DNA from 3 places in the Colwellia sp. Bg11-12 genome. Region 1 is predicted to be linked to each of the others. Evidence: predicted binding sites of a transcription regulator. Region 1 holds the regulator's gene; each other region holds the start of a gene.
What was found. Region 1 encodes FNR, which switches genes on or off when oxygen is low (the NO sensors DNR and NnrR bind a similar motif). Its sites were predicted from a motif close to TTGATCTAGATCAA; they were not measured.
Positions count from the first base shown of each region.

Region 2: the regulator FNR is predicted to act here: its motif matches at 1,607-1,620, upstream of H4J39_RS05930 (OmpW family protein).
Region 3: the regulator FNR is predicted to act here: its motif matches at 2,005-2,018, upstream of napF (ferredoxin-type protein NapF).

Region 1 covers NZ_JACGUZ010000061.1:37,352-40,643, forward strand. The annotation lists gene H4J39_RS08120 (heavy metal translocating P-type ATPase) at 1-458, shown strand, start outside; gene ccoS (cbb3-type cytochrome oxidase assembly protein CcoS) at 488-700, shown strand; gene H4J39_RS08130 (sulfite exporter TauE/SafE family protein) at 706-1,383, shown strand; gene fnr (fumarate/nitrate reduction transcriptional regulator Fnr) at 1,427-2,146, shown strand; gene uspE (universal stress protein UspE) at 2,293-3,219, shown strand.
Region 2 covers NZ_JACGUZ010000059.1:1,221-4,512, forward strand. The annotation lists gene aroE (shikimate dehydrogenase) at 1-707, opposite strand, end outside; gene H4J39_RS05930 (OmpW family protein) at 840-1,538, opposite strand; gene H4J39_RS05935 (DUF3413 domain-containing protein) at 1,717-3,292, shown strand, end outside.
Region 3 covers NZ_JACGUZ010000056.1:181,837-185,128, reverse strand. The annotation lists gene napA (nitrate reductase catalytic subunit NapA) at 1-949, opposite strand, end outside; gene H4J39_RS05160 (chaperone NapD) at 946-1,248, opposite strand; gene H4J39_RS05155 (TIGR02808 family protein) at 1,248-1,391, opposite strand; gene napF (ferredoxin-type protein NapF) at 1,388-1,924, opposite strand; gene prfC (peptide chain release factor 3) at 2,301-3,292, shown strand, end outside.

The DNA of each region.
Region 1 (3,292 bases):
TGCTATCAGGTGATCACGCAGTGGGATGTAACAAAGTTCAAGCGTTACTTCATTTAGATGAAGTACACAGTACTTTGACGGCGACAGATAAAATGGCGATTATTAAGCGACAACCCAATGGTTCAACCGTTGCGATGGTTGGAGACGGCGTAAATGACACCCCCGTATTTGGCGCAGCTCATATTTCTATTGCGATGGGTAGTGGTACTGATATAGCCAAAAGCGGTGCAGACGTTATTTTATTGAATAATCGTTTAAAGTCAGTAACAACGCTGACACGTGTCGCGAGTAAAACACGCCGTATTATTTGGCAAAATTATTTATGGGCATTTGGTTATAATGCTATCGTATTACCACTTGCCGTTGCAGGTTTCATTACTCCATACATGGCTGTAATAGGCATGTCGGCGAGTTCAATATTAGTGATCACCAATTCATTACGTTTACTCAAAAAATAATCGTGACACAAAAATAGAGAATAAAGACAATGAGCATTATTTATATTTTGATCCCTATTGCGATAATACTAACGGCCTTAGGCATATATCTATTTTTTTGGGCAGTAAAAACTGAACAATTTGATGATTTAGAAAAACAAGGCATGAGTATTTTATTTGATGATAACAAAAATAAAAGCGCTGAGCGTTCAACTGAAACTAACAGTATAGAAAAAAAAGACAATGATACGGGTATTAAGTAACTAATATGCTAAGTATTGATTATTTATCTGCTTTTATTATTGGCTTATTAGGTTCGGGCCATTGCATTGGCATGTGTGGCGGCATAACCACTATGCTAACATCAGCAATATCTCCTCAACATAAGGTAAGTGATCAATTTAAACTGGTCAGTGCTTATAATTTTGGCCGTATTTTTTCTTATACCTTAATTGGTGGTATCGTTGGTTTTAGTAGTTCGATTGCTGCAAAAAATATTGGTGTGCCCTTAGGTTTTCTTCGACTGTTCGCCGCAGTATTTTTAATATTACTAGGCTTATACTTGGGTCAATGGCTAATGTGGCTATCAAAAGTTGAAAAAATAGGTAAAGTGCTTTGGCGCTTTTTATCACCATTAAGTAAGAGGTTTATCCCTGTAAAAAATACTAAACAAGCTTTAGCATTAGGCGCTATCTGGGGATGGCTACCTTGTGGTTTAGTTTATTCAACCTTAACTTGGTCATTAGCGAGTGGAAGTACTCTAAGTGGCGCCTTGATAATGACATGTTTTGGTTTAGGTACCTTGCCGGCATTGTTGAGTATTTCATTAGGTTCTTTTGGAATAAAGTCTTTGTTAACTAACATGAAATTTAAAAAAACAATGGCCTTTATGATAATTATGTATGGAATATACAGTTTAATGATTGCATATCAGCAGTTGTTTTAATATGATCGAAATTATTAAAGATAAATAAATCATTTAGGTTAATATGTATAAAAAGCCATGTTCTACATCTCAGCACATTCATTGTCAAAATTGTAGTATCAGTGAGCTATGTTTACCGTTTTCTTTAAATGAGAAAGAACTTGATACGCTAGACAGTATTATCGACCGTAAACGCCCTATTCATAAAGGTGAACAAATATTTCAAGACGGCGATAAAATGCAAGCGTTGTACGCTATTCGCTCTGGAACATTTAAAACATTCACGGTAAATGAACAAGGGGAAGAACAAATTACCGGTTTTCATTTAGCTGGCGATTTATTAGGTTTTGATGCTATTGCAGAATCAGAACACCCTAGCTTTGCAAAAGCGCTAGAAACATCAATGGTCTGTGAAATACCCTACAACACACTCGATACATTATCGAATACTATGCCGAAGTTAAAAAAACAAATTCTGCGTATGATGAGTTCGGAAATACGCTCAGATCAAGAAATGTTAACCTTACTTAATCGTAAAAATGCTGAACAGCGCTTGGCGACATTTATCTCAACACTAGCGAGTCGTTATCATGCGCGAGGGATGTCAGCGACAGACTTTCGCTTAACCATGACGCGAAGCGATATTGGTAATTATATTGGCCTAACGGTAGAAACGATTAGCCGATTATTAAATCGTTTTCAAAAAAATGAATTGATTGGCGTCGAAGGTAAGCTTATTACTATTTTAGATATGGATAAACTTAACGAGTGTGCTTCACTTTAGTTTCTATAGAAATTTACATAAAATGCTTAACATTGATCATGTTAAGCATTTTTTTTATTGAAATATTATGATGTAACGCAAATAACATGTACCAAATATAGTCTATTGTTAATATTATTAGTATTTAATGCGTTAGGAGTAAATGTATGGAAAAGTATAAAAAAATATTAGCCGTTATTGACCCCACCACTGAAAATCAAAAAGCGTTAAAGCGTGCTATTGAATTAGCTCGCTATAGTGGGGGAGAAATCACCGCATTTTTAACCATTTATGATTTATCTTATGAAATGACGACGATGCTTTCTGGCGAAGAACGTGAAGCAATGCGCCAGTCTGTTATTAATGATAGTCAACAATGGTTAGCAGAAAAAATTTCTGAAATTAATCACGATAATATTAACATAGACATTTGTATTATTTGGCATAACCGTCCATTTGAGAAAATAATCAAAAAAGTGCTTGCTGAAAATTTTAATATTGTTATCAAAGGCACACATCAACACGATAAGCTAAAATCTGTTATTTTTACGCCAACAGACTGGCATATTCTCAGAAAATGCCCTTGTCCTGTATTACTTGTTAAAGATCATAGCTGGCCAAGCAATGGTAATTTGCTTACCGCACTTAACATGGGCAGTGACGATGAAGAGCACAAAGCACTTAATAAAAAATTAACTCAAGAATCGATTGCTTTCTCATCACTCATTAAGGCTAATATCCACTTAGTTAATTCTTACCCAGGTACGCCTGTAAATATTGCCATTGAAATCCCAGAGTTTAATGCCTGCGAATATAACGAGACCATGTTTAACCACCATAGAAGTGCAATGGAAAGTCATGCAAATAGTTACAACATACCCATTGAAAACACGCACGTGAAAGAGGGTTTACCTGAAGATGTTATTCAAAGTATTTCTAACGAAATCGATGCAGAATTAGTTGTTTTAGGAACCATTGGCCGTACAGGAATTTCAGCAGCATTGATCGGCAATACCGCAGAGCACGTAATTGACCGTCTAAACTGTGATGTATTAGCCATTAAACCTGATGGCTACATTTCGCCTCTAGCATAAGGTCTATTAGCGTCAGGTTTAGATCTTTAAATATAAATTAAAAAGCCAAGAGTTTTCTTGGCTTTTTGCTATA
Region 2 (3,292 bases), on a different contig from region 1:
AAACCGTCAATAACTTTAGTTGCGCCATTTACTTTCGCCCAAGCTAAAAATGGGGTCAGTTCTTTTCCATACACCATATCGTAGCAATGAGTATTGGTGACAAGTTCTGTTGGTATAGGTGGAATTGTCCCGGTTAGGCTTGCTGAGGTTGCATTGATAATAAGATCAAACTTTGCTTTACCTAGCGTATCAAACCCTGCAGCAAAAAGTTTATCGTTTTTAAACTTTTTAATGAGTGCTTCTGCTTTACTCACGGTTCTGTTCGCTATAACAATGACCTGTGGTGCTTGTGCTAATAACGGTAGAACTACGCCTTTAGCGGCCCCACCAGCGCCCAGTAATAATATGCGACTATTCTTTAATGAAACATTATGGTTAAGCAAGTCTTGTACAAGCCCTTCCCCATCAGTGTTATCTCCAAATATCTTTCCATTTGCAAAAGATAACGTATTCACCGCGCCGGCAAGTTCAGCACGTTCGGTTAGATGATCACATAATGCCATAGCTTGCTCTTTAAACGGTGAGGTAATGTTTGCACCTTTAGCACCACTTTTCATAAAAGCATTTATCGTTTTTTCAAATTGATCTAATGCGACATATTCACTTTGATAGTTAAGTTGCTGTTGAGTTTGTTGAGCAAAAGATTGATGAATAATCGGTGAACGTGATTGTTTAATAGGGTTACCAAAAACGCGATATTGATCCATATGAGGCACTGAGTAAGAAATCATACTTAAGATTATCGTAATAAAGGCATGATGAATATAAAAAAGGCAGTAACTTTTATATAAAAAGTGACTGCCTTATAAGGTTATTAAGTATTATCGCTATGGGTAATGTTAAAACTTGTAACCTAACATGATTGAATAAACCATCGGATCAACGTCTACTGATGCCAAGCCTTTAATGTCACCAATCTTGAAGGTAGCGTCGGTATTAATATCAATATAACGAGCAGAAGCATTTATATGCCATTTATCATTGATTAGGTAATCTGCGCCGACTTGTAATGAAAAGCCAAATGAACCATCGAGTTCTAAATCGTTAAATCCTAGATTTTCAGGCGTACTTTTGAAGTCTTCATCAAAAAATATTGTGTAGTTAACACCAACACCAACGTAAGGCTTAATACTTGAAGCATTATCAAAGTAATATAGTGCACTAATTGTTGGCGGTAACTGAGTTACTTCAGCTAAAGTTGCACCGTCAACATTTGCGCCAAATAGTCCACCAGAAATACTTTGAGGATCATGAATGGTGATATCATGAGTAAATGGTGTTGCTGCTAAAACTTCTATAGCCCAATTGTTATCGTAAAAATAAACAAAATTTAAACCCAGTTGAGTATTGTCATCAACCGACACAGATAACGGTGTATTACCACCGAGTGCTTCAACATAAACACCTGATTTGTCGCTGTCTGGGTTGACCATGGTAGCACCACCACGTACAACAAAATCTCCGGCTTTATAATCTGCAGCCATTGCAGTTATAGAAAGAGAGGATAAAACAGCTAATGTGAGTAAACTTTTTTTCATGAGAGTAGTCCCTATTTATCTTGTGATATTTAATGACGCCGATTTTATAGATACCTAAAAATAAAAACTTGACCTAGCGCAATTAAATCGCTTTGTTTTAACTTTTCCCATCACTAGACTGATTTTAAAAAGCTATGTTATGCTGTGTCCTTAGATAAAATAAGGATCTTTTAGCATATTGTTCTCTCAAAAAACTGCATATAGAACTTACCTCTATAATTGGCTCACGCTATATACCCTTTGTAATATTGTTGTCGCTTTACTCATAGGATCACGTTTTTATCAAAGCCAAACGATACCCGACAGCTTTATTGGTATTTTATTTGGTCTAACCCAAGGTATTGGCCAATTAGGTCTATTGTCTTTTATAGCTAGCCTACCTCTATACCTGTTGGCAAAGATTACGAATAAAAAACAACTTGTCATTTATAGTGCGCTAATTTTAAGTTGCATCGGATTAACAGCATTACTCGCTGATACCTTTATTTATCAATTATATCGATTTCATATCAATGCGATGGTCATAGAGTTATTTATTGCTGGGGGTAGTGAGATAATTTCATTTCCAATGTCAATGTGGCTCATTATACTTGGTTTAATCACTGTCGTTTTAATAGGACAGTACTGTATTGTAAAAGCCGTAACTTGGTATATAGACAAGGATAAAAAAACCCACAAAGCATTTCTTTATTTAATTCCCTTATGTATTTTATCTAGCCATATCATTCACATTTGGGGGGATGGAACCTATAACAGAGACATTACCAAGCAAAGTAAATTACTTCCTTTAGCTTACCCTACAACGGCTAAATCTTTGATGGCGAAGTATGGTTTACTTGATGTTAAAGCACATAAAACGCAGTCACTGCTCAAGCATAATAAAGTCAAAAGTAATCTGGATTATCCTCTCGCTGAAATTGCAGTAACAGAAACAGAATCAAAGTTTAATATTATTATGATTGTTATTGATTCATGGCGGGCAAATATGGTTTCACAGACATTGACTCCTAACATATTTGCTTTTAAGGAAAAATCTTTGCAGTACTTAAACCACTACAGTGGTAGTAACAATACTCGCCATGGCATGTTCTCGTTAATGTATGGCATACCGGGTAGTTATTGGGATAGTGTTTTAAAAGAACAACAAAGCCCAGTACTGATGAAAACTTTAATTAATCAAGGTTATCAAGCTCAAATTTTTGCCAGTGCTAAATTAACGTTACCTGAATTTGATCAAACCCTTTTTTCTGATATTCCTTCTTTAAGGCTCACATCAGAAGGTAACAAACCTTGGCAACGCGATGAAAAACTAACGAAAGACTACTTAGATTGGTCAAGTAATAATTCACAAAAAAAACCCAGTTTTAGCTTATTATTTTTCGATTCAGCTCATGGCTTTTCTTTGCCTGATGATTATAAAAAGCTTTTTAAACCGAGCCTAGATGAAGTAAATTTTCTTGCCTTAAATGATAATTACGACGCGGAACCTTTTATTAATCTGTATAAAAATTCATTGCATTATATTGATGGTAAAGTTGGTGAAGTACTTGACTCATTAACAGGGAAACTAGACAACACTATTGTTATTATTACTAGTGACCACGGTGAAGAGTTTAATGATAGCAAGTTAGGTTATTGGGGTCACAATAGTAATTATTCAAAATACCAGACTGCAGTACCCCTTATTATTCATTGGCCAAACAAAACGCCAGCTGTAATTAATTATCAAACAAGCCATTTAAGTATTGTGCCAA
Region 3 (3,292 bases), on a different contig from region 1:
TTTTAGCCGCTTTTTGTAATGGATGAGAAGGACGTAAACCATAACCAATATCCGTAACGCCTTCACGAATATTCACATGCTTCTTCATGAAGTCTTCATTCACGGCATTATTTTGAATAATGTAATTTGCAATAAAATTTAATATCGCTAAATCTGTTTGCGGTGTGAAAATCATACCGTTATCAGCAAGTTCAAAACTGCGATGCTTATAGGTTGATAATACGTTAACTTTTACATGAGGGTGACTTAAACGGCGATCAGCTAAACGCGACCATAGAATGGGGTGCATTTCTGCCATGTTAGAGCCCCAAAGTACAAACGCATCCGCAGCTTCTAAATCATCGTAACAGCCCATAGGTTCGTCGATACCAAAGGTACGCATAAAACCACCAACAGCAGATGCCATACAATGACGCGCATTAGGATCAAGATTGTTGGTTAGAAAGCCTGCTTTCATTAATTTTGAAGCGGCATAACCTTCCCAAACGGTCCATTGACCCGAGCCAAACATACCGACAGAAGTTGGTCCTTTTTTCTTTAAAGCCGCTTTAAACTTTTCAGCCATGACATCAAAGGCAGTATCCCAACTTACCGGCGTGAACTCACCTTCTTTAGCATAAACACCGTCTTTCATCCGCAGTAAAGGCTGAGTTAATCTGTCTTTACCGTACATAATTTTAGATAAAAAGTAGCCTTTGATACAATTCAAGCCTTTGTTCACTTCTGCCTGAGGGTCGCCTTGAGTAGCAACGACTTTTCCTTCTTGTGTACCGACAAGCACACTACAACCTGTGCCACAAAAACGACAAGGGGCTTTATCCCATTTTATGGTTGTATCTGACGATTTAGTGATCAGGTTTGAAGCTGAAGTAGGTACAGCAATTCCAGCCGCTACAGCCGTTGCTGCAATTGCATTTGCTTTTATAAAATCGCGTCTTGTTAATGTCATACCTTTATCCCCTGATGTTGTGGTAATCCATAATCATTATGATGAAAAATCAATGATGATGAGACCACGCCCGGTAAATTACTCATATCTGTTATGGTGTTAATAAGGCCTTTGCCTTTTTCACCTCTGTTTAAATCGTTCTCTTCTATGGTTACTACCATAGAGCCATTATCGGCAATTTCATGCACTTCAGCCCCAGGGAACTTTCCTAATTCTTTAGCCACTTCCTCAGTGTTACTTGACTGAGCAACAAAAAGTACACCCGCAATATTAATGGATTCTTCTAATAGATTTATCACTACTCTTCCCCTACAGATTTAACACCTAACATTTTTAAAAGTGCGATAGCAACTAGTGCGGTACCGGCAAAGCCGGCTAAAAAAATAACGGGCATCGATGAATAACCTAGAATATTCCAAATCATTTGTTCAAGAGCACTCATATAACTCTCCTATTGGTATTTGCAGATTGTTCTTCTGCTGAATTTTTGGGTTTTAATTGAATGGATGATTGCGGGCAAATAGCCACACAGGCGCCACAACTTGTGCAATCGTTCAGCGTAATATGGGGTTGTGGTACGGATGAATTGATATACTTAAAAGAGATAGCTTCAGTTTCACAGCTATCTTGGCAGCTTTGACAAAAGACTCCATTAGCCGCCAAACAATCACTCTTAATTGATATATCTAAATCCCAAGCATTACTTGAAGCAATAAGACCAGATTCAATAAAAATATTTTGCTGACAACTCTCGACACACTGCTGACAAAAGGTACATTCACCCAATAGAAAATTAACTTCAGGGAAACCGCCATCACCTTTATTAATAATGTTTTCAGGGCAAGATGTTATGCAGTCACCACATTGTGTGCAACCATCAATAAAAGTGACTTCGTTAATCACCCATGGCAACCGAACTGCTGGTGTTGTGGTTAGTTTTTTTGCTTTAAAAAAATTTCTTCTTGCTAAGTCCACGGTATCACCTTGAAATTTTATATAGTCGCTTTGTTAAAGCAGCGAACAAACTCAATTTACAGCATTGCTCATATTGGATATTGATTTTGATCAAGTATTTAAATAACACGTCTATTTACCTAACGACTTAACCTTCTGCATACGCAAATCTCCTTTATTTACGGAAAAATGGTTTATGGCTGATAAAAAAAATTTAAAAGTTAAAATTAGTATAAATATTATTAATAAAAATCATTATTTAAAGACAGTCCCCTGATGCGGCTTTTCATATTTATGGTACAATGCGCGCCAATTATGGGATTATTAGAAGATCCCAAGGACTTTAAGAAAATTGTTTATGTGCATTAGCATGTACACCAAAGAGAACTTTTAAAACATGACAACGCTACAGGCTAATGAAGTTAATCTAAGACGTACTTTCGCAATCATCTCCCATCCTGATGCGGGTAAAACCACCATCACTGAAAAAGTATTACTTTTTGGTCAAGCTTTGCAAAGAGCCGGGACTGTTAAAGGTAAGAAATCAGGTCAGCATGCAAAATCTGATTGGATGGAAATGGAGAAAGAGCGTGGTATATCTATTACAACCTCTGTCATGCAATTTCCTTATAACGGCTGCTTGGTCAACTTACTCGACACACCAGGCCATGAAGACTTTTCCGAAGATACCTACCGAACTCTCACCGCGGTCGATTCGTGTTTAATGGTTATCGATGTTGCTAAAGGTGTTGAAGCACGTACGGTTAAATTAATGGAAGTTACTCGCTTACGTGATACACCCATTATTACTTTTATGAATAAAATGGATCGCGATGTACGAGATCCAATGGAAGTAATGGATGAAGTAGAAGAGATTCTTAAAATAAAATGTGCGCCTATTACTTGGCCAATTGGCATGGGTAAAGAATTTAAAGGTGTTTATAACATTTTAACTGACGAGATATTTTTATATCAGTCAGGCCTTGGTCATATGATCCAAGAAGAGAGAATTATCAAAGGGCTTGATAACCCGGAATTAGACAAAGTCATTGGTACCTATGCTGATGATTTACGCGAAGAGTTAGAGCTCGTTTCTGGCGCCTCACATGAGTTTAACTTAGAAGAATTTTTAAAGGGTGAACTCACACCAGTATTTTTTGGAACTGCCTTGGGTAACTTTGGTGTTGACCATATGCTTAACGGTTTAACTAAATGGGCGCCAAAACCCTTACCACGTTTAACAGACGTTAGAGAAGTTACCGCCCAAGAAGAAAAGTTCACTGGCTTTGTTTTTAAAATTCAAGCGAATATGGATCCAAAACATCGTGACCGTATTGCCTTTATGCGTATTTGCTCAGGTAAATATGAAAAAGGCATGAGAATGCGCCA